3 regions of the Citrobacter sp. C1 genome follow, and region 3 is predicted to be linked to each of the others. Evidence: predicted binding sites of a transcription regulator. Region 3 holds the regulator's gene; each other region holds the start of a gene.
The links. Region 3 encodes PhoB, which activates phosphate uptake and scavenging genes when phosphate is short. Its sites were predicted from a motif close to CTGTCATAAAACTGNCNNAT; they were not measured.
Positions count from the first base shown of each region.

Region 1 (10,092 bases), 1.8 Mb from region 3:
CCCGCCAGGCAAAAGGCGTCATTTGCAGCAATGCCACAGCCTCGCTACCGCTAAGCTGCATCTGATAGCCCAACGCGATACTCTGCTGCAGAGCAAAGCCTTCCAGCTGTTCCGTGTGTGGCGCATGCAAACGCACCTCATCGTAAATCAGCCCTTTCAGCTCCATTAAATGGCGCGGGCCCGGCGTGGCCGTGATCACCCACCCACCCGGCTTCACCACGCGCGCCAGCTCCTGAGCTTTACAGGGGGCGTAGATCCTGACAATGGCATCCATTGAAGCATCAGCAAAAGGCAGCCGATGACTTGACGCAACACAAAATGTCACCTGCGGATAACGCCTTGCTGCGGCCTTGATCGCCACCTTCGAGACATCCAGACCAAAGGTCACACTTCCTGCCAGCGCATCGGCAAACACGTGCGTGTAATACCCTTCCCCACAGCCGATATCGAGAATCGCCGCGTCACCTGGCGTTAACGTTTCCTGGAGAACATTCACAATCGCCTCACGCAGCGGCTGATAGTGGCCGGCATCGAGAAATTCCCGACGTGCCTGCATCATTTCCGCACTGTCACCTGGATCGCGTGAGCGTTTGTGTTGAACAGGCAGTAAGTTGACATACCCTTCTTTCGCCACATCAAACTGATGCCGCCCAGGGCAGGCAAAACTGTTGTTATCTTGAGTAAGAGGCTGATGGCAAAGGGGACAGGAAAACAACATGACAACTCCGGCAGATGGCTTCAGGGCGCAAGTGTAACGCGAATTGCGCCCAGGGAAAATAACTTACAGCGCCGGAGAGACGTCGTTATTACCGTGCATTACCAGCAAGTGTTCCGAGTCAGCGGGCATGCCATCCGGTTTAACGTTTTCCAGACGCAGCACATCCCCCATTATCTGACTAAAGACGGGGGCCGATACGGCACCACCGTAATACGCCCCATTTTGCGGGTTGTTGATAACCACCACCAGCGCAAACTTCGGATCGCTTGCCGGAGCCACGCCCGCCGTGTATGCCACGTATTTATCGACATATTTGCCGTCATCGCCAATTTTCTTTGCCGTCCCGGTTTTTACCGCCACGCGATAATCTCGTACCGCAGCCTTTGTTCCCCCACCGCCGGGCAGCGCGACGCTTTCCATCATATGCTCAACCTGATGAACTAACGCCTCAGACATGACGCGTCGGCCTATTACCGGCGGATCGATACGGGTGATGGACAGCGGTCGATAGATGCCAAAACTGCCAATGGTGGCGTAAACGTGCGCCAACTGTAGCGGCGTGACCATTAATCCGTAGCCGAAGGCAAAGGTTGCGCGATCCAAACTGCTCCAGTAACGTCTCTGAGGCATTAAGCCGCTGCTTTCGCCAGTCAACCCTAGACCTGTCGGTTCGCCAAAACCAAAGCTCTTGTAGGTGTCCAACAATCGCTGAATGGGCATAGCTAATGATAAATGTGACACGCCGGTATCGCTCGATTTTTGCAAAATACCCGTCAGCGACAACTCAGGATAATAGCCAACATCGCGAATACGGTGCCCGTCAAGATTAAAGGGGTGGGTATCAATCACACTGTCGGGCTGTACAATTCCCTGTTGCAGGGCAGTCATAAGCACCAACGGCTTAACGGTAGATCCTGGCTCAAAGGTATCGCTGATCGCGCGGTTACGAAAATCGTCCAGCACCGCACCGTCGCGGTTATTGGGGTTGAAATCCGGGAAACTCGCCATCGACAATATTTCCCCAGTGGCGATGTTGATCAGTACCGCCGCCCCTGACTCGGCTTTATTCCACGTCACGGCATTGTCCAGCGCATCCTCGGTGACCGTCTGCAAGCGTTCATCGATGCTGAGCTGCAACTCATGTGCGGGTACCGGCATCACTTCCGTGATGTTCTCAATCACATGACCAAATTTGTCTTTACGCACCAACCGCGAGCCGGGTTTGCCCATCAACTGGCTATTGAAACTTTTCTCTACCCCTTCAATACCCTGGCCATCAATATTGGTGAAGCCAATCAAATTCGCGGCAACGTGACCGGCGGGATAGAAACGACGGGACTCTTCGCGAAGATTAATCCCCGGAAGATTCAGATTATCAACCCACTGCGCCTGTTGGGGTGAAATCTGGCGCGCCAGGTAGATAAACCGTCCGGCGGGGTTACTATTAACGCGTTCCGCCAGTGCACTAAGCGACAAATTCAACGTTTTTGCCAACGCTTGCCAGCGCTCGTTATACCCGACACCACCTTTGCTAATAATCGTCTTAGGATCGGCCCAGACAGCATTAACCGGTACGCTCACCGCCAACGGTCGCCCTTCTCTGTCGGTAATCATTCCACGCGGTGATGCCGTCGTTACTTCACGTAATGAGCGCATGTCCTCCTGCTTCACCAGACTGGTCGGCGTGACGATTTGCAACCACGCAACCCTGCCAAGGAGCAGCCCCAGACTCAATAAAATTGCCGCGCAAAGCAGGGCAAAACGTACGGGAGTAAAATTGCGTGCATCGCCGTCGTTTTTCTTTTTCACCTGTTCTCCAGCAAGATAGTTTTTCAGGTGACTGATTTAACGAGAATTAGCGACAGAAAGCGGGGAAAAGAATGCTACGAATATCACGCCTTTGCAACAAAGCGCTAATGGGACGGCATTTTGAAATACTTTGACGTAATCTGAATTAAAAAGCCCCGCAAATGCGAGGCTTTATATCTGAAATTGCTGCGCCTGAGCGCTTCAAATCAGTGGTTTCGATCAGATAGCTGTTACGTTAACAGCAGCCGGACCTTTCTGGCCGTCCTGAATTTCGAACTCAACGTTCTGGCCTTCAGCCAGAGTTTTGAAGCCGTTACCCTGGATTGCAGAGAAGTGTACGAACACATCTTTGCTGCCATCAGCAGGAGTAATGAAACCAAAACCTTTAGACTCGTTGAACCACTTAACTTGACCTTTAATCTTTGCCATTTGCAAAATTCCTTAGAGTATTTTCTTCGCCCGCAGGCATAACATAGATAAAACTGAGACATTACTGCTTGAGGCACTAATATAAGGTTCGGCAGAGAAGCGGTATTCAACGTCAACGTGTTTACTCAGGACTTCTTTACTGAAAATGCCACACATAAACAGAACTGTACCTCGTTTAACCCAAAACGTGTTATCACATACAACGATAATAATGGCAAGCCATTTTTAAACGTGTCTCGATCGGTCGCACAAATCCCGAAGTTCATCTCACGACAACTGCACAGTTATGCGCCAGACCGAGTCTGGATATATTCTCACCGCTCCCGCCCTGCCCCGGCTGGCATACGCAGCAGCCGCGACATGTCTACCATAGCTCACCTTGTGAGGTTGTTCCAGACTCACTGATGCACCGTGTGCTGAATATCATTTTTTATGCTTAGTAATGCATAATTTGTCACAACGGTAAAAATGAGATCCGTCTTCTGGTTTTGCAGAAAAATAATGAAAGAATGATGACAAAGCACAAAAAAAGTAAGAGAAACGTTTCGCTGATAATAAAAACGATCACTATCACAAAAATGGCATAATCATATTATTAACGTATGGGTAATTATATTTAACACCACGTACAGGCACAGAATTAATCGGCCAACATGAATTGATGGAAGAACGTTATCGACAGTTCACCGCGCGAACCGCGTGGAGGTCGCAGAAGAAAATGATATGACAGGGTTAACGACAGGATGGAATATCTGAGAACAGCGTCATCAGACGCCCACCCTGTCTTTCAGTTGACTAACGTTCTGCTACCAGGCGAATGATACTTTCATCTTCATCCTGGTTTTTCACTGCAGGTTCTGCGGCTTTTTCAGGTTCGTTAGCTTCACAAAGACGACGAAGCAATGCGTTCTGTCGTTTTTGTTGATCTAACAACGCTTCAAGTAACTCGATCTGCTCATTAGTTCGTGAGCTTGCCCGATTGATGAAGAACCACAGCACAAGCCCGATAACCAGAACCACCACCGATACCACTAAAGACGCAAAACTTAGCGCGCCAGAGTTCAAAACTTCGTTCATTTTACCACCTCAATGTAGACAGCGTAGTTTACCACTGCCGCACAAGAAGGTAATCAACTGTTGCTAAAATGCGCTTACCAGGGAATAAATTTATTGATGGCACAAATTCCGTTGAAAAATTGTACGTCCTGATCGCACATGATGTTGAACACCTGCGCCCACATCAGTATGCATACCAGTACGACAATGATCAGCACCACCCACCGAATTTTTTTCACTCCAACTCCACTCTCCGAATCCACATCTTATGCGACTAAATTATCATGCGTTACCTAAACCCAACGTTAACCTTAGCGGCATAAATATTTTTAGGAATGATTCACTTGTTTCATTCAGTGTACAAGCTAATCTTATAATAACGAGAAAAGATAAGAGGTTGTAATGCGTCTGATTATTCGCGCAATTGTATTGCTGGCTCTGGTTTGGATTGGTTTATTACTGAGTGGCTATGGCGTGCTGATAGGGAGTAAGGAGAACGCAGCAGGACTGGGTCTGCAATGCAAGTACCTGACGGCACGGGGCACCAGCACCGCACAGTACGTACATACCAGCAGCGGTATCATCGGCTTGTCGGACTGTCCCCTGTTAAGGAAAAGCACCGTCATTGTCGATAACGGTTAATATTGAAGCAAGAAAATTACCTGTTATTGGTGTCGGCTTGTATTAATTTTGCTCATTTAAAAAGCCCCGGTACAAAATACCTGGGGCTTTTGACCTATTGCGTATAAATCAAATCAGAATGGATAATCGTTATAACCCATTTGTTCTGAAATTTTTCGCGCAGCCGTGTGCAGCATTTCGACATATTCGTGTAAACGCTCTTCAGAAAAACGCAGAGTCGGGAATGAAATACTCAAACCTGCGATGACCACACCGAAACGATCAAAGACCGGAACGCCGATGCAGCGCAGTCCTTCTTCCTGCTCTTCGTTGTCTTCACCGTAGCCTTGCTCACGCACTTTATCCAGCAGCAGCAGCAACTCATCAGTGCTGGTGATCGTACGGTCGGTGCTGCGTTTGTATTCCACGCCTTCAAGAATCTGTTTTACTTCGTCACGGTCACGCCATGCCAGCAGTACTTTACCGATCGCCGTGCTGTATAACGGGTTACGACGTCCTACGCGAGAATACATGCGTAAATTGTACATCGAGTCGATTTTATGGATGTAGACAATGCTGTCTTCGTCCAGCGCACCGAGGTGGACCGTCTCTTTAGTTAAACGCGACAGTTCACGCATCTGAATATCAGCGCTACGGATCAGATCGACGTTTTGCAACGCGCGAGCGCCCAGTTCAAACAGTTTCAGGGTCAGAGAGTATTTCTCAGACTCACCTTCCTGTGCCACATAACCCAGCGTTTTCATGGTCTGTAAAAAGCGATAAACGGTGCTTTTAGACATCATGACGCGTTGCGACAATTCGGTTATACCAATTTCGCGCTCTTCACCCAGCGCCTGCAGAATGCCAAAAACCTTCAGCACGGAAGAAACAGAATCGGGTTGTTTATCCAGATCTGCGATAGCCATTTATCACCTCATTACGAGTGTTTTATAAAAATCAGAACCGGTTTTTATTATAATTTCACGTACCGATGCTCGCAATCCATCTTTGCCCACTTAGTTACAAATCTGCGACATAACACCTGAATATCAATGCTAAAATTATTATTCTCATCATAATTTCCGACAATATTGACTTCCTATGGATAAATTTCAGGCCGATGGCCTGCCGCTGCCCCAACGATATGGCGCAATATTAACCATTATTATGGGTATTTCGATGGCCGTACTGGATGGCGCAATTGCCAATGTTGCCCTGCCGACAATTGCCGCCGATCTTCAGGCCTCCCCCGCCAGTTCAATCTGGGTCGTTAATGCCTATCAAATTGCGATAGTGGTTTCACTACTCTCATTTTCTTTTTTGGGCGACATGTTTGGCTACCGACGTATTTATAAATGCGGACTGGTCGTTTTTCTGCTCGCATCTCTCTTCTGCGCATTATCAGATTCCCTGCAGATGCTTACGCTGGCGCGTGTGGCACAAGGGTTTGGCGGAGCCGCATTAATGAGCGTGAATACGGCGCTGATCCGGCTTATTTACCCTCAACGCCAACTGGGGCGCGGAATGGGTATTAATTCATTCATCGTGGCGGTCTCGTCTGCTGCAGGTCCGACTATTGCCGCGGCGATCCTCTCCATTGCCTCATGGAAATGGTTGTTTTTGATTAACGTACCGCTTGGGATTATTGCTCTACTGCTGGCTATGCGCTTTTTGCCCGCAAACGCTGCACGCAGCAATAAACCCCGTTTTGATTTACCCAGCGCGGTGATGAATGCGTTAACGTTCGGTTTGCTGATAACTGCACTCAGTGGGTTTGCCCAGGGACAGTCACTCACGCTAATCGGGGCTGAACTGGCGGGACTTCTCGTGGTGGGCTATTTCTTTGTCCGTCGACAGCTGTCACTACCTGTACCGCTGTTACCGGTTGATCTGCTGCGCATACCGCTTTTTTCGCTCTCCATCGGCACCTCGATCTGTTCATTCTGCGCGCAAATGTTGGCCATGGTCTCTCTCCCCTTCTTTTTACAAACCGTGTTGGGTCGTAGTGAAGTTGAAACAGGTCTGTTGTTGACCCCATGGCCGCTGGCCACCATGGTTATGGCACCGCTGGCGGGTTACCTGATTGAACGCGTCCACGCCGGGCTTTTAGGGGCATTAGGCATGGTAGTGATGGCGTGCGGGTTATTTTCTCTGGTGTTGCTGCCCTCCGCCCCGTCGGACTTCAATATTATCTGGCCGATGATCCTGTGCGGTGCTGGCTTTGGTCTGTTCCAGTCACCAAACAACCATACCATCATCACTTCCGCGCCGCGTGAACGCAGCGGTGGCGCAAGCGGGATGCTGGGAACGGCGCGTTTACTGGGTCAAAGCACCGGTGCCGCGTTAGTGGCGTTGATGTTGAATCAGTTTGGCGACAGCGGTACCCACATGTCTCTGCTGGCGGCTGGCATTCTGGCGACGCTTGCCGCTATTGTCAGCGGACTGCGGATCACCCAACCTCGGATTCAGGCGTAAAAAAAGCGCGTCTAACGACGCGCTTCTTCATTATTTAACCTGCTGCGGGTTATTTCAGGTATTCCCCACTGCGCAGCGCTTCAATACGCTTATCCAGCGGCGGGTGAGTCATAAACAGCTCACTCAGCGACTTAGATTTACCGTTGATGCAGAAGGCCATCATGCTGGTTGCTTCCTGCGGCTCATAGCTGGTTTTCAGCCGCTGCAGCGCAGCAATCATTTTCTCACGACCCACCAGTTTGGCAGAGCCTGCATCCGCATGGAATTCACGATGACGTGAGAACCACATGGTAATAATGCTCGCCAGAATACCAAACACCAGCTCCAGCACCGTCGCTACCGCGAAATAGATTAGCGGGTTGCCGTTGCTACCCTCACCTTCTTCACGGTTTCCGCCCATAAAGCCGGCGGCGAGTTGCGCCAGAATACGTGAGATAAAGATAACAAAGGTGTTCACCACGCCCTGGATCAGCGTCATGGTAACCATATCGCCATTGGCAATGTGGCTAATTTCATGTGCGATAACGGCTTCGGCTTCATCGGGACTCATGTTTTGCAACAAGCCGGTGCTGACAGCCACCAGCGACGCATCCCGGCGAGCACCGGTCGCAAACGCGTTAATATCTGGCGCATGGTAAATAGCCACCTGCGGCATAGCGATCCCAGCCTGACGAGCCTGAGTTGCTACAGTATTCATCAGCCAGCGTTCTCTTTCATTACGGGGCTGTTCAATTACTTCCCCACCAACGGACTTTAACGCCATCCATTTGGACATCAGCAGCGAAATAAAGGAACCACCAAAACCAAACAGCAGAGCCATAATCAACAAGCCTTGAACGCTGCTTGACTGAATCCCTGTCAGGCTCAATACCAGCCCGAAAACGACCATCACAGCCAGGTTCGTCAGCAGGAAGAGCGCGATTCGCATCATAATTTTCTTTTAACCTCAATTTAACAAAACGCACTATGCGATTACCCATATCGTATGGGTCTTACGGCTATTTTCAAGCATGCATACGTGCTAAGTCAGTAGAAAGACACAACTTTACATTTTACCGTATCAGACTGACGACTTCATACGCTTGTTAAAAAAACAGGCACAATTTCTTGTGCCTGTTGGATATTACTGTTTGGTCGCAGACTGTTCCGCTGGCTTGTCTTTTTCAAGACGCGCCAGGTCGAGCGCGATTTTCACCGTCTCATCGAGATACGGATCCGGTTCCTGGTAATCCTTCGGCAGATCGTCCAGTTTCTTCAGCGGCGGTTTACCTTCACGCTTCAAACGATCGTTGATACGCGCCAGACGCAGGGCATCATCTTCGTTATTCTCTTTCTCACGCTGAGCGTAATTCAGAGACGCGATGTTGCGCTTATCTTTCAGGGCATTGAAACGAGCAATATCCTTCATGATGTACTGGAACTCAGGATCTTTAACGATACGCGCATTATGTTCTTTCAGTAATTCAGGACCAAACGGCGTTAAATTATCTGACTTCGCATAGGTTGCAGCATCAACGCTATCCCACGGTAAGGCGTTATCTTCGAACTTCTCACCGGTTTCAGTTTCTTCATTGCCTGTCGGCATGATGATATCCGGCGTCACGCCCTTACGTTGCGTGCTGCCACCGTTAACACGGTAGAATTTCTGGATAGTGTACTGAACGGAACCCAGCGCTGGCCATTCCGGACGCAGCATCTGATCGTAGATACGGTTCAGAGAACGGTACTGCTGCACGGTGCCTTTACCAAAGGTCGGTTCCCCGACGATTAACGCACGGCCGTAATCCTGCATTGCCGCGGCAAAAATCTCAGAAGCAGAAGCACTGAAACGGTCAACCAGCACCACCAGCGGGCCTTTATAGTAAACAACGCCGTCGGTATCACTGTCTTCGCGCACTTTACCGTTATTGTCGCGAACCTGAACAACAGGGCCAGAAGGAATAAACAGACCGGAAAGCGATACGGCTTCGGTCAGTGCACCACCACCGTTAGTGCGCAAATCGATGATCACGCTGCTAACATTCTGTTTTTCCAGCTTCTGCAGCTGAACTTTAACGTCATCCGTCAAGCCAACGTAGAAACCGGGAATATCGAGCACACCGACTTTTTCTTTGCCAACGGTTTTGACCGACATTTTAACAGCACGGTCTTCCAGACGAATACGTTCACGCGTTAGCGTAACGGTACGTGTCTTGGTGCCTTTACCGGCAGGCAGGATTTCAAGGCGAACCTTGCTACCCTTTGGTCCTTTGATCAGCGCGACAACGTCATCGAGACGCCAGCCAATCACATCAACGACGCCTTTACCAGCCTGGCCGACGCCAACAATACGATCGCCTACGCTTATCGCCTTGCTTTTGGCTGCCGGACCACCCGCTACCATTGAATTAATAACGGTATAGTCATCATCCATTTGCAGAACCGCGCCAATACCTTCCAGAGACAGGCTCATTTCGGTATTGAACTGTTCGGTATTCCGCGGAGACAGGTAGTTGGTATGCGGATCGATTTCACGCGCAAACGCCGTCATCGCCAGTGAGAACACATCTTCACTGTTAGTCTGCGCCAGACGGCGAATAGCAAATTTGTAACGACGGGTCAGCGTTTCACGAATTTCGGCATCGGTTTTACCGGTCAGTTTCAGGCTAAGTTCATCGAATTTAACCTTACCGTCCCACAATGCGTTTAGCTCGGCTTCGCTTTTTGGCCATGGGGCCTTGCTGCGATCGAGGTTAAACGTGTCGTTACCGGTGAAATCCATTGGACGCGCCAGCACGCTTAACGCGTACTGGTAACGTTCAAACCGGCGCTTTTGCGCCAGATTGTAGAGATCGTAAAAGACATCCAGCTTGCCCGTGCGCAGTTCATCACCGATGACGGTTTTCTTTTTAGCAAACTGCTCTATATCGCTCGCTAACAGCACGTTATGGCTGTAGTCGAGCAGATTCAGATAGCGGTCAAAAATTTTTGCCGAAAACGCCTGA
Region 1 covers NZ_CP115035.1:2,099,615-2,109,706, reverse strand. The annotation lists gene rlmA (23S rRNA (guanine(745)-N(1))-methyltransferase) at 1-718, opposite strand, end outside; gene ftsI (peptidoglycan glycosyltransferase FtsI) at 782-2,527, opposite strand; gene cspE (transcription antiterminator/RNA stability regulator CspE) at 2,747-2,956, opposite strand; gene IB214_RS10210 (DUF2627 domain-containing protein) at 2,969-3,112, opposite strand; gene IB214_RS10205 (YebO family protein) at 3,752-4,033, opposite strand; gene mgrB (PhoP/PhoQ regulator MgrB) at 4,108-4,251, opposite strand; gene IB214_RS10195 (YobH family protein) at 4,415-4,654, shown strand; gene kdgR (DNA-binding transcriptional regulator KdgR) at 4,768-5,559, opposite strand; gene IB214_RS10185 (MFS transporter) at 5,735-7,108, shown strand; gene htpX (protease HtpX) at 7,158-8,039, opposite strand; gene prc (carboxy terminal-processing peptidase) at 8,232-10,092, opposite strand, start outside.
Region 1: a site for PhoB is predicted at 5,651-5,670, ahead of kdgR (DNA-binding transcriptional regulator KdgR). Genes of this name have one in related genera too.

Region 2 (10,092 bases), 390 kb from region 3:
TCACCGAAGGTGTATTCAGCATGGACGGCGACAGCGCGCCGCTGGCGCAAATCCACGCCGAGGCGCAGCGCCAGGAGGCGTGGCTGCTGGTGGATGATGCCCACGGTATTGGCGTCACCGGTGAGGAAGGACGCGGCTCGTGCTGGCAGCAGCAGGTCAAGCCCGAGCTGCTGGTGGTGACCTTCGGCAAAGGCTTTGGCGTCAGCGGGGCGGCCATTCTCTGCTCTGACAGCGTGGCCGATTATCTGCTGCAGTTTGCTCGCCATCTGATTTACAGCACCAGTATGCCCCCGGCGCAGGCTCAGGCGTTGCGCGCCGCGCTGGCGGTGATCCGCAGCCCTGAAGGCGACGAGCGCCGGGAAAAGCTGGCGATGCTTATCCAGCGTTTTCGTGCCGGTATGACGAACCCTGATTTGCTGCTGGCACAGTCAGACAGCGCCATTCAGCCACTGATCGTCGGCGATAACCAAAAAGCGTTGCAGCTGGCGCAGACGTTACGCGATCGGGGTTGCTGGGTGACGGCAATCCGGCCACCTACCGTGCCGGTTGGTACTGCCAGACTGCGACTGACGCTGACTCAGGCGCATGAAGCTCAGGATATCGACCGCTTGCTGGAGGTGCTGCATGACGCAGGTTGATAAGCAGGCCATTGCCGCCGCGTTCGGACGCGCTGCCTCCCACTACGAACAACACGCTGAATTACAGCGCCAAAGCGCCGATGCGTTACTGGCGCGGCTGGCGGGGCGGCAGTATGCCCGCGTGCTGGATGCCGGCTGCGGGCCAGGTCGTATGAGTCGCTACTGGCGAGAGCAGGGGAGCGAGGTCAGCGCCCTGGATTTGTCTGCGCCTATGCTAGCGCAAGCCCTGCGGCACGATGCGGCGCACCATTATCTGCTGGCTGATATTGAGGCCATTCCGCAAGATACCGCGACGTTTGACCTGGCCTGGAGCAATCTGGCCGTGCAATGGTGCGGCGATTTACGCCACGCATTAGGCGAACTCTACCGGGTCGTGCGCCCCGGCGGGACGGTGGCCTTCAGCACCCTGGCGCATGGCTCGATGCCGGAACTGCGTCAGGCGTGGCAGGCGGTGGATAACCGGGCGCACGCCAACCGTTTTTTACCCGTCGAACAGCTGGAAAACGCGCTGCACGGCTGGGAGGTTGAGTATCAGATGCAGGCCGTCACGCTGTGGTTTGACGATGCGCTGAGCGCCATGCGTTCGCTCAAAGGCATTGGCGCGACGCATTTGCATGAAGGTCGCGAACAGCGCGTGCTGACCCGCTCACAGCTGCAACAGTTACAGTTAGCCTGGCCCCAGCAGCAGGGGAAATACCCGCTGACGTACCATCTTTTTTGGGGAGTGATTCAACGTGACTAAAACGTATTTTGTCACCGGGACGGACACCGAGGTCGGTAAAACCATCGCCAGCTGTGCATTGTTACAGGCGGCAGGACAGTTGGGCTACCGGACCGTGGGCTACAAGCCGGTCGCCTCGGGCAGTGAAATGACGGCAGACGGCCTGCGTAACAGCGATGCCCTGGCGTTGCAGCGGAACAGTACGTTGGCAGTGGACTATGCGGCCATCAATCCGTATACCTTCGCCGAACCCACGTCACCGCATATTATCAGCGCCGATGAAGGGCGACCGATTCAGGCCCCGGTGATGTCTGCCGGTTTACGCGTCCTGGAGAAACAGGCCGATTGGGTGCTGGTAGAAGGGGCCGGGGGATGGTTGACCCCGCTTTCGCCGACGCTGAGCTTTGCCGACTGGGTGCAAACGGAACAATTGCCGGTGATTCTGGTGGTGGGCGTGAAGCTCGGCTGTATCAATCATGCCCTCCTGACCGCGCAGGCGATACGCCAGGCCGGGCTGACGCTGGTCGGCTGGGTTGCCAATGACGTAACCCCGCCAGGGAAGCGTCACGCTGAATACATGGCGACGCTGAGGCGCACACTTGCGGCACCGCTGCTGGGCGAGATCCCGTGGCTGTCAGCGACGCCGGAGCGGGCAGAGACCGGACGCTATATCGATCTGAGCACGCTGCCTTAGGCGCCATTCTGGTGCGGATAGGCTGCTGTGGCCTGCCCGTGTTAACGCCCTGGGCAGGCAAAAAAATGATGAAAATGCGAGCAGGATCTCGACTGCTCCAGCCCGCTTCGTTAGCTGATAAATATCAAAATTTAGCGATAATTTTTTTTTATTCGACCAAAAAAGGACATCGATACGTTTCTGCCAGGCGGCAGTCAGCACGGGCTGGAGACAGTTATCCACTATTCCTGTGGATAACCTTGTGCATTAGAGTTAGAAAACACTATGTAAGCGAGAGAAGACGCGGCCTGCGACTAAATTGCTGCGAAAGACGGCTTGAGGAAATAGTTATTCAAATACAGATTGTTAGATAAAAGCAATGGCTGTCGCGGAAGTGTCATCTGTTGCCATAAAACTTTCATCTCCTGGCTTGACAAATGTTAAAAAAGTCATAGGTCTGGGGATAACACATTTTTGCTGGTGTTTTATCTTGCCTGCGGTGAAATTTTAGCCCGCCGTGATGGGGGTTAAGGGGGCGTAACAGAAATATTGTGGTGTGTTACTGTTTTTTCATCCAGTATATTTTACTGGCAAAATCTACTGCTGCGAGTAAAATTAGACACCTGCCCGCCCATTGCTTCAGGTAGCTGCTCATGAGTAAACCGTTCAAACTGAATTCCGCTTTTAAACCCTCTGGCGATCAGCCTGAGGCGATTCGTCGCCTGGAAGAAGGGCTGGAGGATGGTCTGGCGCATCAGACGCTGCTGGGCGTAACGGGTTCGGGGAAAACGTTCACCATCGCCAACGTCATTGCGGACCTCCAGCGGCCAACCATGGTGCTGGCACCCAACAAGACGCTGGCGGCCCAGCTTTATGGCGAGATGAAAGAATTCTTCCCGGATAACGCGGTAGAGTATTTTGTCTCCTACTACGACTATTACCAGCCGGAAGCGTACGTACCGAGTTCTGATACATTCATCGAGAAAGATGCGTCGGTCAACGAACACATCGAGCAAATGCGACTGTCGGCGACCAAGGCGCTGCTGGAGCGTCGGGATGTCATTGTGGTGGCCTCGGTTTCCGCGATCTATGGTCTGGGCGACCCGGACCTGTATTTGAAAATGATGCTGCACCTGACGGTCGGCATGATCATCGACCAGCGCGCCATTTTGCGGCGGCTGGCGGAGCTGCAATATACCCGCAACGATCAGGCATTTCAGCGCGGGACGTTCCGTGTGCGCGGTGAAGTGATAGACATCTTCCCGGCAGAATCTGACGACATTGCGCTGCGCGTGGAGCTGTTTGATGAAGAAGTGGAGCGCCTGTCGCTGTTTGACCCGCTGACCGGGCAGGTTGAATCCAGCATTCCACGCTTTACCGTCTACCCTAAAACGCACTACGTTACGCCACGCGAACGCATTGTGCAGGCGATGGAAGACATTAAGGTCGAGCTTGCCGAGCGGCGTAAAAACCTGCTGGCGAACAACAAGTTGCTGGAAGAACAGCGCTTAAGCCAGCGTACGCAGTTCGATCTGGAGATGATGAACGAACTGGGCTACTGTTCGGGCATTGAAAACTATTCCCGCTATCTCTCCGGGCGCGGGCCTGGCGAGCCGCCGCCGACGCTGTTTGACTACCTGCCAGCCGATGGCCTGCTGGTGGTCGATGAATCCCACGTGACTATTCCGCAAATCGGCGGTATGTATCGCGGCGACCGGGCGCGAAAAGAGACGCTGGTCGAGTACGGTTTTCGTCTGCCGTCAGCACTGGATAACCGCCCGTTGAAGTTTGAAGAGTTTGAGGCGCTGGCCCCGCAAACCATCTATGTCTCCGCCACGCCGGGCAACTATGAGCTGGAGAAATCCGGCGATGACGTCGTTGATCAGGTAGTACGACCGACCGGCCTGCTGGATCCAGTGATTGAAGTGCGCCCGGTGGCAACACAGGTCGATGACCTGCTGTCTGAAATTCGTATCCGCGCGGCGATCAACGAACGTGTACTGGTGACGACGCTAACCAAGCGGATGGCGGAAGACCTCACGGAATACCTCGAAGAGCACGGCGAGCGGGTGCGTTATCTGCACTCGGACATCGACACCGTGGAGCGTATGGAAATCATTCGTGACCTGCGTCTGGGCGAGTTTGACGTACTGGTGGGTATAAACCTGTTACGAGAAGGTCTGGACATGCCTGAGGTCTCTCTGGTGGCGATTCTGGACGCCGACAAAGAAGGGTTCCTGCGTTCTGAGCGATCGCTGATCCAGACTATCGGCCGTGCGGCACGTAACATCAACGGTAAAGCGATCCTCTACGGCGATAAAATTACGGCCTCAATGGCAAAGGCGATCGGCGAAACCGAACGGCGTCGTGAGAAGCAGCATCAGTACAACGAAGAGCATGGTATTACGCCGCAGGGGCTGAACAAGAAGGTGGTCGACATTCTGGCGCTGGGGCAAAATATTGCCAAGACCAAAGCCAAGGGCCGAGGCAAGTCGCGTTCCGGCGCGAAGTCCGAGGTGGTTGAATTGGATATGACGCCGAAGGCGCTGCAGCAGAAAATCCATGAACTGGAAGGGCAGATGATGAAGCACGCGCAGAACCTGGAGTTTGAAGAAGCTGCTCAAATCCGCGATCAGCTGCACCAGCTGCGCGAGCTGTTTATCGCGGCATCGTAAGTGGGTGCCGGATGCGGGATAAATCCCTTATCCGGCCTACGGGATAGAGCGCGTTGGTAGGCCTGATAAGCGCAGCACATCAGGCAGTGTTTGGTGCCGGATGGCGGAACAGAACGCTTCGGTAGGCCTGATAAGCGTAGCGCCATCAGGCAATTCCACCTAGCCTAACGCTTGCACCGCTTTTTCCAGCGCGTCGTGCAACAGCTGACGGTCGTGGCGATACGGAATATCGCTGGCTTCCAGCACGTCCTGAATCACGATGCGGTCACTCACGGCTGAAGCATCGACTTTTGGCCCGACAACCACCGCATCAATCACTTTTTTCCCGACGTATTGTTCGATGATCGCCAGCTTATCGTTAAGCGTCAGACTGGCGGCAGGCAGGCTTAATTCACGCCCCAGATTGCCGATGTATACCATTGGAGCCGGTGTGCGACGTAAGGCCTGCGCCAGTTCGTCGAGCAGCAGGATAGGCATCAGGCTGGTGTAAAAACTGCCCGGCCCAATCAGAATCAAATCGGCTTCAGCGATAGCCTCTACCGCTTCGCGCGTGGTCGGCACCTTTGGCGACAGCATCAGTTCCTGAGGTGGGATAGTGAGCTGATCGATATTCACCTCGCCATAAATCTCATGTCCCTGATCGTCGATAGCCATTAAATCGACCGGCAGCTCGGACATCGGAATTAAATGCGCGTCAACTTTCAACAGACTGCGAATTAAATTGATCGCTTCCAGAGGCCGTACGCTGAGGTGATCTAATGCCTTTAACATCAGATTTCCGAGGTTATGCCCGGAAAGTTCGCCATTACCGCCAAAACGATACTCAAACATCGCGGATGCGACGCTGGGCTGGGTAATTAACTGGTTCAGACAGTTACGCATATCTCCCCAGGCAATACCTCCCTCGGAGCGGCGAATTCGACCGGTAGAGCCGCCGTTATCGGTGGTGGTGACAATGCCCGTCAGGCGTGAACCTAAAGGAGAAAGTGAAGAGAGGACGCGTCCCAATCCATGCCCTCCGCCGAGAGCGACAACGCGATCCAGATCCGCCAACGTGCGAGTGCGCATAGTTATTCCTGATATCAATTGATCGCCGTTACAGTAGCGTAAATTACGGGTTTTCAGCAATTATCTGGCGGTGTTGTGTGAAAATAAATTTAGGCGATCTACCTCTTTTTGACGACATCCACCTGATAGCAAGATGATGTATATCAATGCAAAACTGTGATTTTTGCTTATTCTGTAGCGAAATTGCACGATCATGTCGCTATGCATAGGATTATATAGCGAAAGTGTACATGGCAAAACTGTTATTTACACGCTAGTATCGGCATAACCAACATGTACTCGACGTATGACGAGTATAAACACTCTAGCCTCTGCACCTGGGTCAAATGATACGGTGCTTTGGCCGTGACAAGGCTTACATCAGATTGTCACCAGGGCGCAGGAAGAAATGACTCCGCCTCCCGTATTTGGAAAGGTGTACATGGGCTCTCAACTTACCGATGCTTTCGCACGTAAGTTTTACTACTTACGTTTGTCGATTACCGATGTGTGTAACTTTCGTTGCACCTACTGCCTGCCGGATGGCTACAAGCCCGGTGGGGTCACCAATAACGGTTTTTTGACCGTTGATGAAATTCGTCGTGTCACGCGTGCGTTCGCCAATCTGGGAACGGAAAAAGTGCGTCTGACCGGGGGCGAACCGTCATTGCGTCGCGACTTTACCGACATCATCGCCGCCGTGCGAGAAAATGACGCCATCCGCCAGATAGCGGTGACCACCAACGGTTATCGTTTGGCACGGGATGCCGCCACCTGGCGTGAGGCGGGGCTCACGGCGCTGAACGTCAGCGTCGACAGCCTTGACGCCCGTCAGTTTCATGCCATTACCGGGCAGGATAAATTTCAACAGGTGATGGCGGGCATTGATGCCGCCTTTGATGCCGGTTTTGAGAAAGTCAAAGTGAACACCGTGCTGATGCGCGATGTAAACCACCATCAACTGGACACCTTTCTCGCCTGGATCCAGCCACGTCCGATTCAATTACGCTTTATTGAGCTGATGGAAACCGGCGAAGGCAGTTCTCTCTTCCGTAAACACCATATCTCCGGCCAGGTACTGCGCGATGAACTGCTGCGTCGCGGCTGGATCCATCAGCTACGCCAGCGCAGCGACGGTCCGGCGCAGGTTTTCTGTCATCCCGATTATGCGGGTGAAATCGGTCTGATCATGCCGTATGAGAAAGACTTCTGCGCCACCTGCAACCGTCTGCGCGTCTCTTCTGTCGGCAAACTGCATCTGTGCTTATTCGGTGAAGGCGGGGTCAGCCTGCGTGATTTGCTGGAAGATGACGCTCAGCAGTCTGCGCTGGAAGAACGTATCTCAAGCGCGTTGCTGGAGAAAAAGCAGACCCACTTCCTGCATCAGAACAATACCGGTATTACGCAAAACTTATCTTACATTGGCGGCTGATCGCTAAAAGGAGTTTTTCATGAGTCAGGTAAGCGCTGAATTTATCCCGACACGCATTGCTATTCTTACTGTTTCCAGCCGTCGTGGCGAAGAGGACGATACCTCCGGCCATTATCTGCGCGACAGTGCGCTGGAGGCGGGTCATCAGATTGTAGACAAGGCGATTGTTAAAGAGAACCGCTATGCCATCCGCGCCCAGGTTTCCGCCTGGATTGCCAGTGACGATGTGCAAGTGGTGCTGATTACTGGCGGTACCGGTTTGACCGAAGGCGACCAGGCACCAGAAGCGCTGCTGCCGCTGTTCGACCGTGAAGTCGAAGGGTTTGGCGAAGTGTTCCGCATGCTCTCCTTTGAAGAGATTGGCACCGCGACGTTGCAATCACGCGCGATTGCCGGTGTGGCCAATAAAACGCTGATTTTTGCCATGCCGGGGTCGACCAAAGCGTGTCGCACTGCCTGGGAAAATATCATTGCGCCGCAGCTCGATGCCCGTACGCGTCCGTGTAACTTCCACCCCCATTTGAAGAAATAAGTATGTCGCAACTGACTCATATTAACGCCGCTGGCGAAGCGCACATGGTGGATGTTTCCGCCAAAGCCGAAACCGTACGTGAAGCGCGCGCCGAAGCCTTCGTCACTATGCGTAGCGAAACCCTGGCGATGATTATCGACGGCAGCCACCATAAAGGCGATGTTTTCGCGACCGCACGTATTGCCGGTATCCAGGCCGCCAAGCGTACCTGGGATCTTATCCCGCTATGTCACCCGCTGATGCTCAGCAAGGTTGAAGTTAATCTGCGCGCCGAGCCGGAACACAACCGTGTGCGCATTGAATCGCTGTGCCGACTGACCGGGAAAACCGGCGTCGAAATGGAAGCGTTAACCGCAGCATCGGTGGCGGCGCTGACCATCTACGACATGTGCAAAGCGGTTCAAAAGGATATGGTGATTGGTCCGGTACGTCTGCTGGCGAAAAGCGGCGGCAAGTCGGGTGATTTTAAGGTGGATGCAGATGATTAAGGTGCTTTTCTTTGCCCAGGTGCGAGAACTGGTGAACGCAGATACGTTAGAGGTCGCGGCAGATTTTCCCACGGTGGAAGCCTTGCGCCAGCATCTGGCTGCGCAAAGCGATCGTTGGGCGCTGGCTTTAGAAGATGGCAAGCTGCTGGCGGCCGTCAACCAAACGCTGGTGAGCTTCGACCATCCCCTCAACGCAGGTGATGAAGTGGCCTTCTTCCCACCGGTAACCGGAGGCTGAGATGGCTGAAACGCGAATTGTTGTTGGGCCTGCGCCGTTTAGCGTTGGGGAAGAATATCCCTGGCTGGCAGAGCGCGATGAAGACGGCGCGGTGGTCACGTTTACCGGTAAAGTGCGTAATCACAATCTCGGGGACAGCGTGCAGGCATTGACGCTGGAACATTACCCGGGCATGACCGAAAAAGCGCTGGCGGAAATCGTCGATGAGGCGCGTGAACGCTGGCCGCTGGGCCGCGTGACGGTTATCCACCGTATTGGTGAGCTGTGGCCGGGAGATGAGATAGTCTTCGTTGGCGTGACCAGCGCGCATCGCAGCAGTGCCTTTGACGCCGGACAGTTTATTATGGATTATCTTAAGACCCGCGCGCCGTTCTGGAAACGCGAGGCCACGCCGGAAGGCGACCGTTGGGTTGATGCCCGCGACAGCGATAAGCAAGTAGCAAAACGCTGGTAGAGTACAATTGGTTTAGGTACATACTAATTCAGGAGATTGTCATGGACCGATTCCCACGAACCGATTCTATTGTGCAGGCCCGTTCCGGTCTGCAAACCTATATGGCGCAAGTCTACGGCTGGATGACCTGCGGGTTGTTACTGACGGCGTTTATTGCCTGGTATGCGGCGAACACGCCGGCGGTGATGACGTTTGTCTTTTCCAGCAAAATCACTTTCTTTGGGCTGATCATCGCCCAACTGGCGCTGGTGTTTGTCCTTTCCGGCATGGTGCAGAGGCTCAGCGCCGGTATGGCCACCACGCTGTTTATGCTCTATTCGGCATTAACCGGGCTGACGCTGTCGAGCATCTTTATCGTCTATACCTACTCGTCTATCGCCAGCACGTTTGTGGTCACTGGCGGGATGTTCGGTATCATGAGCCTGTACGGGTACACCACCAAGCGCGATCTCAGTGGTTTTGGCAACATGCTGTTTATGGCGTTGATCGGCATCGTGCTGGCTTCGCTGGTTAACTTCTGGCTGAAGAGCGAAGCGCTGATGTGGGCGGTGACCTACATTGGGGTGATTGTGTTTGTCGGCCTGACCGCTTATGACACGCAGAAGCTGAAAAACATCGGCGAGCAAATCGATCTGCGCGACAGTTCTAACCTGCGTAAATACGCGATCCTTGGGGCGTTAACGCTGTATCTGGACTTTATCAACCTGTTCCTGATGCTGCTGCGTATTTTCGGCAATCGTCGTTAATTTTTGCTGCCGGATGGCGCTGCGCTAATCCGGCCTACCGTGTTGCGTCGAAAGTAGGCCGGATAAGGCGTTACGCCGCATCCGGCAATAACCTTCACGGTTATTTCGCCATCGCCTTCTCGTTTTTTGCCCGCAGTTTTTTCGCCCGACTCTCCAGCAACAAATAGCACATCAACGCCAGCAGCAGCGGGATAAAATAATACAGTACGCGATACGCGAGCAGGGCGGCGATGATCGTGCCTTGCGAGGTATTTTCGCCCGCCAACAGTGCCATGAATACCGCTTCCAGCACGCCGATACCCGCCGGAATATGTACGATAACCCCGGCGATACTGCTGACCAGCAGCACGCCCAGCACGAAGAAATAATGGATATCCTGGCCTAATAACAGCCAGATAATCGCTCCCATCACCATCCAGTTTGCTCCGGATATGGCCATCTGCGCCAG
Region 2 covers NZ_CP115035.1:3,483,892-3,493,983, reverse strand. The annotation lists gene bioF (8-amino-7-oxononanoate synthase) at 1-638, shown strand, start outside; gene bioC (malonyl-ACP O-methyltransferase BioC) at 625-1,380, shown strand; gene bioD (dethiobiotin synthase) at 1,373-2,053, shown strand; gene uvrB (excinuclease ABC subunit UvrB) at 2,686-4,707, shown strand; gene yvcK (uridine diphosphate-N-acetylglucosamine-binding protein YvcK) at 4,867-5,775, opposite strand; molybdenum cofactor riboswitch at 6,064-6,209, shown strand; gene moaA (GTP 3',8-cyclase MoaA) at 6,197-7,186, shown strand; gene moaB (molybdenum cofactor biosynthesis protein B) at 7,206-7,718, shown strand; gene moaC (cyclic pyranopterin monophosphate synthase MoaC) at 7,721-8,206, shown strand; gene moaD (molybdopterin synthase sulfur carrier subunit) at 8,199-8,444, shown strand; gene moaE (molybdopterin synthase catalytic subunit MoaE) at 8,446-8,898, shown strand; gene IB214_RS16880 (Bax inhibitor-1/YccA family protein) at 8,940-9,644, shown strand; gene IB214_RS16875 (YbhN family protein) at 9,745-10,092, opposite strand, start outside.
Region 2: a site for PhoB is predicted at 2,437-2,456, ahead of uvrB (excinuclease ABC subunit UvrB). Genes of this name have one in related genera too.

Region 3 (10,092 bases):
CGCGGCGTCCGCAAGCGCCTGTTGGGCCTGCTGCGCTAAGCTAGCCACGCGCTGCTGTTCACGAACCAGTTCTTCGCTGCGCGTAACCCATTGAAAATCTTTCTGCTGATGTTGCTGCTGCGCCAGCAAAATTTTTTCTTCGTCAGTAAGTACCTGCAAACTTTGCTGCAACTGCTGTTGCTGCTCTTCGCTTAACAGTACGACACCCGCCGCCTGCGCTTCGCATATTTCGAGCGTATTGCGCGCCGCTTTGTGTTTTTCAAACACCATTGCCGAAATTTGTCCGTAGATTTCGGTGCCGGTCAGCTCTTCCAGCAGCTCAGCGCGCTCCTTGGGTTTGGCGTTAAGGAAGGCGGCAAATTGCCCCTGCGACAGCAGCATCGAACGCGTAAACCGTCCGTAATCCAGCCCGGTGAGCGTGGCGGTCATGTCCAGTTTATCTTTGATTTTATCGGCGAGGATTTTTCCGTCGGCGCAGCGGGCAAGTTCCACGCGCGGGACCTGCAGATTGCCGTCAGGCTGATTACGCGCCCGATTCTGGCTCCAGAACGCGCGGTAGGCTTCGCCTTTAACTTCGAACTCGACCTCTGCCAGACACTCGGCGGTGTCGCGGGTCATCAGGTCGTTTTGCGACTGTGATACGGTATTCAGGCGCGGTGTCTCGTGGTACAGCGCGAGACAAATCGCATCAAGCAGGGTGGTTTTTCCGGCCCCTGTAGGCCCGGTGATGGCAAACAGACCGTTGCTGGCAAAAGGCTCTGCCGTAAAATCGACTTTCCATTCCCCTTTCAGGGAGTTGAGGTTTTTCAGGCGCAGGCTAAGAATTTTCATGCGTCAGCCTCCCCGGCAAGCGTCTGTAACGTGTCATTAAACAGCTGATTAAGACGTTCCCGCCTCGGCGCTTCCAGTTCCTCCAGCGCCAGACGGCGGTCAAAGACTTCCGTCACGCTCAGTTCGCTCAGCGTTTCACGCCGCTCATTGGCCATAATACGCTCGCGCTGCTCCCGACTGCGGCGCACCAGCAGAACCTCTACCGGCAGGTCTTCCGTCAACGCCTGAATTTTGCGCTGCATGTCGTGCAGGTAATCGTCGGTGGTGATTTCAATATCTAACCAGACGGGCGTTTGCAGCTCTACATCGCGCCATTGCTCAAGCTGGGCGGTAATGGCGGCTAAATCGCCTTTCAATACTGCCAGCGGCTGCGTGACCGGTACGGTGAGATTGTCGACGGTATGTAGCTTGCCGTCTTCGAAGCTCACCAGATGCACGCCTTTGCTTTTGCCACATTCGTCAAAACTGAGGGCAATCGGCGAGCCACAGTAGCGAATATGTTCTGTTCCGCCGATGACCTGCGCCCGGTGAATATGTCCCAACGCGATGTAATCTGCTGGCGGGAAATTCTGCGCCGGAAAGGCATCCAGTGTGCCAATATAAATGTCACGTACCGCGTCACTTTTGCTGGCACCGACGGTCGTCAGGTGCCCGGTTGCAATGATCGGCAGGTTGCGTTCACCGCGCAGTTCACAGGCGTCCAGGTACTGCTGCTGGTAATAGTCGGTAATTGCCCCCAGCAAATGCTGTTGTTTTTCGCTGCCGGTGAGTCCCGCCTGGCTGGTGATGATGTCGCGTGGGCGTAAAAAGGGAATCGGGCACAGCACGGCGCCTGGCGTGCCGTCGCGGCGTTTCAGTATTTGCGGTCCATGGCCTGCGCTGGCGACCACCGTGGTGTTCAGAAACGCCAAAATATCGCGTGATTCATTAAGCGTGGCGACCGAGTCATGGTTGCCTGCCAGCACCACCAGGTGGCAGCCTGTTTGCTGCAAATTGACGACAAAGCGGTTGTAAATCTCGCGGGCATAGCTCGGCGGTGAGCCGGTATCAAAAATATCGCCTGCCACAATAATGGCATCCACCTGATGGGATTGTGCGGTCTCCAGCAGCCAGTCAAGAAAGGCCTGATGCTCGGCGGCGCGGCTCTTGCTGTAGAAGTTTTGGCCCAGATGCCAGTCTGAGGTATGAAGGATGCGCATACGAGTTCCATGACGAAAAAGCAATGAGGGGGATTATACCCTTGCAATGGCGTGAATATCTTGTTTCCGGGCTGTCATAATTCAACAACATTGGTTAAGCCTGGACTATCTTTTTCATAAATCTGTCATAAATCTGACGCATAATGGCGGCGTATAGAGGGTATGAACGATTAAATTAAAACAGGGCAAATCATGGCGAGACGTATTCTGGTCGTAGAAGATGAAGCTCCAATTCGTGAAATGGTCTGCTTCGTGCTCGAGCAAAACGGGTTCCAACCTGTAGAAGCCGAAGACTATGACAGTGCGGTGAATCAACTCAATGAACCCTGGCCGGATCTTATCCTGCTTGACTGGATGCTTCCCGGTGGCTCGGGGTTACAGTTCATTAAACACCTCAAACGTGAAGCGATGACGCGGGACATCCCGGTGATGATGCTGACGGCAAGAGGTGATGAAGAAGATCGCGTACGTGGGCTGGAAACCGGTGCGGATGACTATATCACCAAGCCGTTTTCGCCGAAGGAGCTGGTGGCGCGCATTAAAGCCGTACTGCGTCGTATTTCACCAATGGCGGTTGAAGAAGTTATTGAGATGCAGGGGCTGAGCCTTGATCCCACCTCGCATCGTGTAATGACCGGCGAAGAACCGCTGGATATGGGGCCAACTGAGTTCAAACTGCTGCATTTCTTTATGACTCATCCTGAGCGCGTCTACAGCCGCGAACAACTACTTAATCATGTCTGGGGCACCAACGTGTACGTAGAAGACCGGACGGTTGACGTGCATATCCGCCGCTTGCGTAAGGCGCTGGAGCACAGCGGCCACGATCGCATGGTGCAGACGGTACGCGGAACGGGATACCGTTTTTCAACCCGCTTCTGACCGGCACGGAAAATAGCCCATTAGATCAAGTTGTATAGGGAGTGCGACGTTTGCTGGAACGATTGTCATGGAAAAGGCTGGTACTGGAGCTGATACTTTGCTGCATTCCGGCTTTTATCCTTAGTGCTTTTTTCGGTTATCTGCCGTGGTTTTTACTGGCATCGGTAACGGGTCTGCTTATCTGGCATTTCTGGAATTTACTGCGTTTGTCCTGGTGGCTGTGGGTCGACAGGAGTATGACGCCTCCGCCGGGGCGGGGCAGTTGGGAACCGCTGCTTTACGGCCTGCATCAAATGCAACTGCGTAACAAAAAACGCCGCCGCGAACTGGGTAATCTGATTAAGCGTTTTCGCAGCGGGGCTGAATCGCTGCCTGATGCGGTGGTACTGACCACCGAAGAGGGTGGGATTTTCTGGTGTAACGGCCTGGCACAGCAGGTTCTGGGACTGCGTTGGCCGGACGATAGTGGGCAAAATATTCTTAACCTGCTTCGCTACCCGGAATTTACCTCATACCTGAAAACGCGCGACTTTAGTCGGCCAATTAATTTGGTACTTAATACCGGGCGGCATCTGGAAATTAGGGTGATGCCGTATACCGACAAGCAGTTGCTGATGGTGGCGCGCGATGTCACGCAGATGCACCAACTGGAAGGCGCGCGGCGTAATTTCTTTGCCAACGCCAGCCACGAGTTGCGTACGCCGCTGACGGTGCTGCAAGGTTATCTGGAGATGATGCAGGAGCATCCCCTGGAAGGGGCAACGCGAGAGAAAGCGCTGGATACCATGCGTGAGCAAACGCAGCGTATGGAAGGGCTGGTGAAACAGCTGCTGACGCTATCGAAAATAGAAGCCGCACCGACACTGCCGCAGAATGAAAAAGTGGATGTGCCGATGATACTGCGCGTGGCTGAGCACGAAGCACAAACGCTGAGCCAGAATAAACACACGTTTACCTTCGACGTGGATAATCGCCTGAGCGTGATGGGTAACGAGGAGCAACTGCGTAGCGCAATCTCGAATCTTATCTATAACGCGGTGAACCATACGCCGGCGGGAACGCACATCACCGTGCGCTGGCAGCGGGCGACGGCGGGAGCCGAGTTCAGCGTCGAAGATAATGGGCCAGGGATTGCGCCTGAGCACATTCCTCGTTTGACCGAGCGTTTCTACCGCGTGGATAAAGCGCGATCGCGGCAAACGGGCGGTAGCGGGCTGGGGCTGGCTATTGTGAAGCATGCTTTAAATCATCACGACAGCCGATTGAATATCGAGAGTACGCCGGGCAAAGGGACGCGGTTTAGCTTTGTGCTAGCGGAACGTTTACTTGCCAAAAGTAACGATTGAGGCGTATCCGTAAGATTATCTTTCCAAAAGCCAGCGAAAGCTGGCTTTTTTACGCGGGTCAATACAGTCATCCTGAATTTTACGACGTCTGATTGTTTTTTGTTCGCATTATTACCCATACCTTTTTCCCGGAAATGGTGTTTTGTTCTAACTGGATTTTTCATATCGCTATATTGTTCTGGTTTTTAGATCCCACCTTGCTTTAAAACGTTATAAGCGTTTAAATTGCGCACCATGTGCTGTCATACCGACTGCATTTACGCGGTAAATCGAAAAACTATTCTTCGCCGCGCCCGGCTGGGAGAATTTCCCGCTGGAATTGATTAAAAATGCCGCTGTATCGTCCCAAAAGGGAAGGGCAAAAATTTAACCTTTACAACACCACATTCACATCCACAGGCTGTAAGACTTTATGACCCATCAGTTAAAATCGCGCGATATCATCGCACTGGGATTTATGACATTTGCACTGTTTGTAGGTGCAGGTAACATTATTTTCCCCCCAATGGTTGGTTTGCAGGCCGGCGAACACGTCTGGACTGCGGCTTTTGGCTTTCTGATTACCGCTGTTGGCCTGCCGGTGCTCACCGTTGTGGCGCTGGCGAAAGTCGGCGGTGGTGTAGACAGCCTCAGCACTCCGATCGGCAAAGTGGCCGGTTTAGTACTGGCTACCGTCTGTTATCTGGCCGTTGGGCCGTTATTTGCAACGCCGCGTACCGCAACGGTCTCCTTTGAAGTGGGGATTGCCCCGCTGACAGGTGACTCCGCGCTGCCGCTGTTTATCTACAGCGTGGTCTATTTCGCGATTGTCATCCTGGTGTCGCTCTATCCGGGCAAACTGCTGGATACCGTGGGGAATTTCCTCGCGCCGCTGAAAATTCTGGCGCTGGTTGTGCTGTCTGTTGCTGCGATTATCTGGCCTGCCGGTCCGATCAGCAATGCCATGGAAGCCTATCAAACTGCGGCGTTTTCCAACGGCTTCGTGAACGGCTATCTGACGATGGATACGCTGGGGGCGATGGTCTTTGGTATTGTTATCGTGAACGCCGCGCGTTCGCGTGGCGTTACTGAAGCACGTCTACTGACACGTTATACCGTCTGGGCAGGTTTGATGGCTGGTGTCGGCTTAACGCTGCTGTACCTCGCCTTGTTCCGTCTGGGTTCAGACAGCGCGATTCTGGTCGATCAGTCTGCTAACGGCGCGGCAATTCTGCATGCGTATGTTCAGCACACCTTCGGCGGTGCAGGTAGCCTGCTGCTGGCCGCGTTGATTTTCATCGCTTGCCTGGTGACGGCGGTTGGCCTGACCTGTGCGTGTGCTGAGTTCTTTGCGCAGTACATTCCACTGTCTTACCGTACGCTGGTGTTTATCCTTGGCGGCTTCTCGATGGTGGTGTCAAACCTCGGCCTGAGCCACCTGATTCAGATCTCGATTCCGGTCCTGACGGCTATCTATCCGCCCTGTATCGCACTGGTTGTATTAAGCTTTACCCGCTCATGGTGGCATAATTCTTCCCGCGTCATTGCACCTGCGATGTTTATCAGCCTGATTTTTGGTATCCTTGATGGCATTAAAGCTTCTGCAATTGGCGACGTGTTACCAGCCTGGACCCAGCGTTTACCGCTGGCAGAGCAAGGTCTGGCGTGGTTGATGCCAACAGTCGTGATGGTGGTCCTGGCCGTAATTTGGGACCGCGCAGCAGGTCGACAAGTGACCTCCAGCGCACACTAATATCACTGACAATAAGTTTTAACCACGGGGCTATTAATATGGCCCCGTGGTTTTTTTATTGTGTTAACAGGTTAGGAATCGATGGAAAGTAATAACAAGCTAAAGCGTGGGCTGAGCACCCGGCACATCCGCTTTATGGCATTAGGTTCGGCAATTGGTACCGGGCTGTTCTATGGCTCAGCCGATGCCATCAAAATGGCAGGGCCGAGCGTGTTGTTGGCCTATATTATCGGCGGCGCGGCGGCGTACATTATCATGCGCGCGCTGGGCGAAATGTCCGTTCATAACCCAGCAGCCAGCTCGTTTTCGCGCTATGCGCAGGAAAACCTCGGACCGTTGGCAGGCTACATTACCGGCTGGACCTACTGTTTTGAAATCCTGATTGTCGCTATTGCCGACGTGACCGCCTTCGGTATTTATATGGGCGTCTGGTTCCCGGCGGTGCCGCACTGGATTTGGGTTCTGAGCGTAGTGCTGATTATCTGCGCCATCAACCTGATGAGTGTGAAGGTGTTTGGCGAACTGGAGTTCTGGTTCTCATTCTTTAAGGTCGCCACCATCATCATTATGATTGTCGCCGGTTTTGGCATCATCATTTGGGGGATCGGCAACGGTGGGCAACCAACCGGCATCCATAACCTGTGGAGCAACGGTGGGTTCTTCAGTAACGGCTGGTTGGGCATGATTATGTCGCTGCAAATGGTGATGTTTGCCTATGGTGGCATTGAAATCATCGGCATTACTGCCGGTGAAGCGAAGAACCCGCAGGAGTCGATCCCGCGTGCAATTAACTCCGTGCCGATGCGAATCCTCGTGTTTTACGTGGGCACGCTGTTCGTCATTATGTCTATTTACCCATGGAATCAGGTGGGCACCGACGGGAGTCCTTTTGTTCTGACGTTCCAGCATATGGGCATTACCTTTGCGGCAGGTATCCTTAACTTTGTGGTGCTGACCGCCTCGCTGTCGGCGATCAACTCTGATGTCTTTGGCGTGGGCCGTATGCTGCACGGTATGGCGGAGCAGGGAAGTGCACCGAAAATGTTCGCCAAAACCTCGCGTCGCGGCGTGCCGTGGGTGACGGTGATGGTGATGACCATTGCCCTGCTGTTTGCGGTGTATCTCAACTACATCATGCCGGAGAACATCTTCCTGGTGATCGCCTCGTTGGCGACGTTTGCCACGGTGTGGGTATGGATCATGATCCTGCTGTCGCAGATTGCCTTCCGCCGTCGTCTGCCGCCGGAAGAGGTCAAAGCACTGACGTTTAAAGTACCGGGCGGTGTGGTTACGACGGTGATTGGCCTGATTTTCCTGGTCTTTATTATCGGGCTTATTGGCTACCATCCGGATACCCGTATTTCACTGTACGTTGGTTTTGCGTGGATTGCCCTGCTGCTGGTGGGGTGGGTGTTCAAACGCCGCCGTGAGCGTCAACCGGCTGAAGCACAGTAATTTTTTTGCCGGGTAAGGCTTGCGCCTCCCGGCATTTTCTCCTCCCCCGAACTCCTCCCCCAATAAACGTTAAGATGATGAGTGATCCTTAACTTTCCTATGGCAAGGTGACTTCATTTTCATCAAAGGGGATACGTGATGTTGAACGCCTGGCACCTTCCGGTTGCCCCATTTGTTAAGCAAAACAACGATAAACTGACGATTACGCTCTGGCTGGCAGGGGACAATCCACCCCAGCGGGTCACGTTACGCGCAGAAAATGATAACGAAGAGATCTCGCTCGGCATGCATAAGCAGCGCAGCCAGCCGCAGCCTGGCGTGACCGCGTGGCGCGCGGCAATCGATCTCTCCTGCGGCCAGCCTCGTCGACGCTATAGCTTTAAGCTGCTGTGGCTCGATCGCCAGCTGTGGTTTACCCCGCAAGGGTTCAGCCGATTTCCGCCCGCGCGGCTGGAACAGTTTGCTGTGGATGTGCCAGACAATGGTCCGCAATGGGTGGCCGACCAGGTTTTCTATCAGATTTTCCCGGACCGCTTTGCCCGCGGTCAGTCGCGCGATACAGAACAGGATAACGTCTATTACCACCACGCGGCCGGGCACGATATTGTGCAGCGTGACTGGGATGAACCGCTGAACGCACAGGCCGGAGGCTCGACGTTCTATGGTGGTGATTTGGACGGGATCAGCGAGAAGCTGCCGTACCTGAAAAGCTTAGGGGTAACAGCACTGTATCTGAACCCGGTGTTTACCGCACCGAGCGTGCATAAATACGATACCGAAGATTATCGCCATGTTGACCCCCAGTTTGGTGGCGACAGGGCGCTATTACGCCTGCGGCATAACACGCAGCAACAGGGAATGCGCCTGGTGTTGGACGGCGTATTCAATCACAGTGGCGATTCGCACGCCTGGTTCGACAGGCATCATCAGGGAACAGACGGGGCGTGCCATAACCCGGACTCGCCCTGGCGCGACTGGTACCATTTCTCTGACGACGGCGTCGCATTGGACTGGCTGGGTTACGCCAGCCTGCCGAAGCTGGATTTTGCCTCGGAAAGCCTGGTGAACGAAATTTATCGCGGCGAGGACAGCATTGTCCGTCACTGGTTAAAAGCGCCGTGGAACATGGACGGCTGGCGGCTTGATGTTGTGCACATGTTGGGAGAAGCCGGTGGAGCGCGCAATAACCTGCAGCATGTGGCCGGGATCACCCAGGCGGCGAAAGAAACGCAGCCAGAAGCCTATGTGGTCGGTGAACACTTTGGCGATGCGCGCCAGTGGCTGCAGGCCGATGCCGAAGATGCCGCCATGAACTACCGTGGTTTTACCTTCCCGCTCTGGGGATTTCTCGCCAACACCGACATCTCTTACGATCCGCAGTCTATTGATGCTCAAACGTGCATGGCGTGGATGGATAACTACCGTGCGGGATTATCGCATCAGCAGCAGTTGCGTATGTTCAACCAGCTCGACAGCCACGATACCGCTCGTTTTAAATCTTTACTGGGCAAAGATGTTGCGCGCCTGCCACTGGCGGTGGTGTGGCTGTTTACGTGGCCTGGCGTGCCGTGTATTTACTACGGTGATGAAGTGGGGCTGGATGGAAATAACGATCCGTTCTGTCGTAAACCGTTCCCGTGGCAGAAGGATCAACAGGACGGCGAACTGTTGGCGCTGTACCAGCGGTTGGCGAAATTACGTCATCGTAGCAAGGCGCTACGCCACGGCGGCTGTCAGGTAATTTACGCCGAAGATAACGTGGTGGTATTTGTCCGGGTACTTAACCAGCAGCGCGTACTGGTGGCGATTAACCGGGGACACGCCTGTGAAGTGGTGCTGCCGTCGTCGCCGTTGCTCAATGTCGCGCAGTGGCGGCACGAAGAGGGCAAAGGCCAGACTATGGGCGATGTACTGACGTTGCCTGCAATCTCAGCGTCGGTGTGGTCGGGTCATTGAGATAAAAAAAGGCCCGCATTTGCGGGCCTTGTTCAATTCATGCCAATTACAGGCTGGAGACGTTTTCGGTCAGGTATTTTGCCACGCCGTCCGGAGACGCGTTCATACCTTCTTTACCTTTTTCCCACTGTGCAGGGCAAACGTCACCGTGCTCTTCGTGGAACTGCAGCGCGTCAACCATACGCAGCATTTCGTCGATGTTACGACCCAGCGGCAGATCGTTAACCACCTGGTGGCGAACAACGCCGTTCGCGTCGATCAGGAAAGAACCGCGCAGAGCAACGCCCGCTTCCGGGTGCTCGATACCGTAAGCTTTCTGGATTTCGCGCTTGATGTCAGCAACCATTGCGTATTTCACTGCACCGATGCCGCCTTTGTCGACAGGGGTGTTACGCCATGCGTTATGGACAAATTCAGAGTCAAAAGAAACGCCAACCACTTCAACGCCGCGCTTCTGGAATTCTTCGTAACGTTTGTCGAACGCGATCAGTTCAGACGGGCAAACGAAGGTGAAGTCCATCGGCCAGAAGAACAGAACGGTGGTTTTACCGTTGGTATGCTGTTTGAAGTTGAAGTTATCAACAATCTCACCGCTACCCAGTACCGCAGCTGCTGTGAAATCCGGAGCCTGACGAGTTACCAGTACCATATAATTCTCCTGCAAAGTTAAGGGTTTTTTGGAACGCAACGC
Region 3 covers NZ_CP115035.1:3,875,313-3,885,404, reverse strand. The annotation lists gene sbcC (exonuclease subunit SbcC) at 1-831, opposite strand, end outside; gene sbcD (exonuclease subunit SbcD) at 828-2,030, opposite strand; gene phoB (phosphate response regulator transcription factor PhoB) at 2,223-2,912, shown strand; gene phoR (phosphate regulon sensor histidine kinase PhoR) at 2,963-4,258, shown strand; gene brnQ (branched-chain amino acid transporter carrier protein BrnQ) at 4,671-5,990, shown strand; gene proY (proline-specific permease ProY) at 6,072-7,445, shown strand; gene malZ (maltodextrin glucosidase) at 7,584-9,401, shown strand; gene IB214_RS18735 (peroxiredoxin) at 9,448-10,050, opposite strand.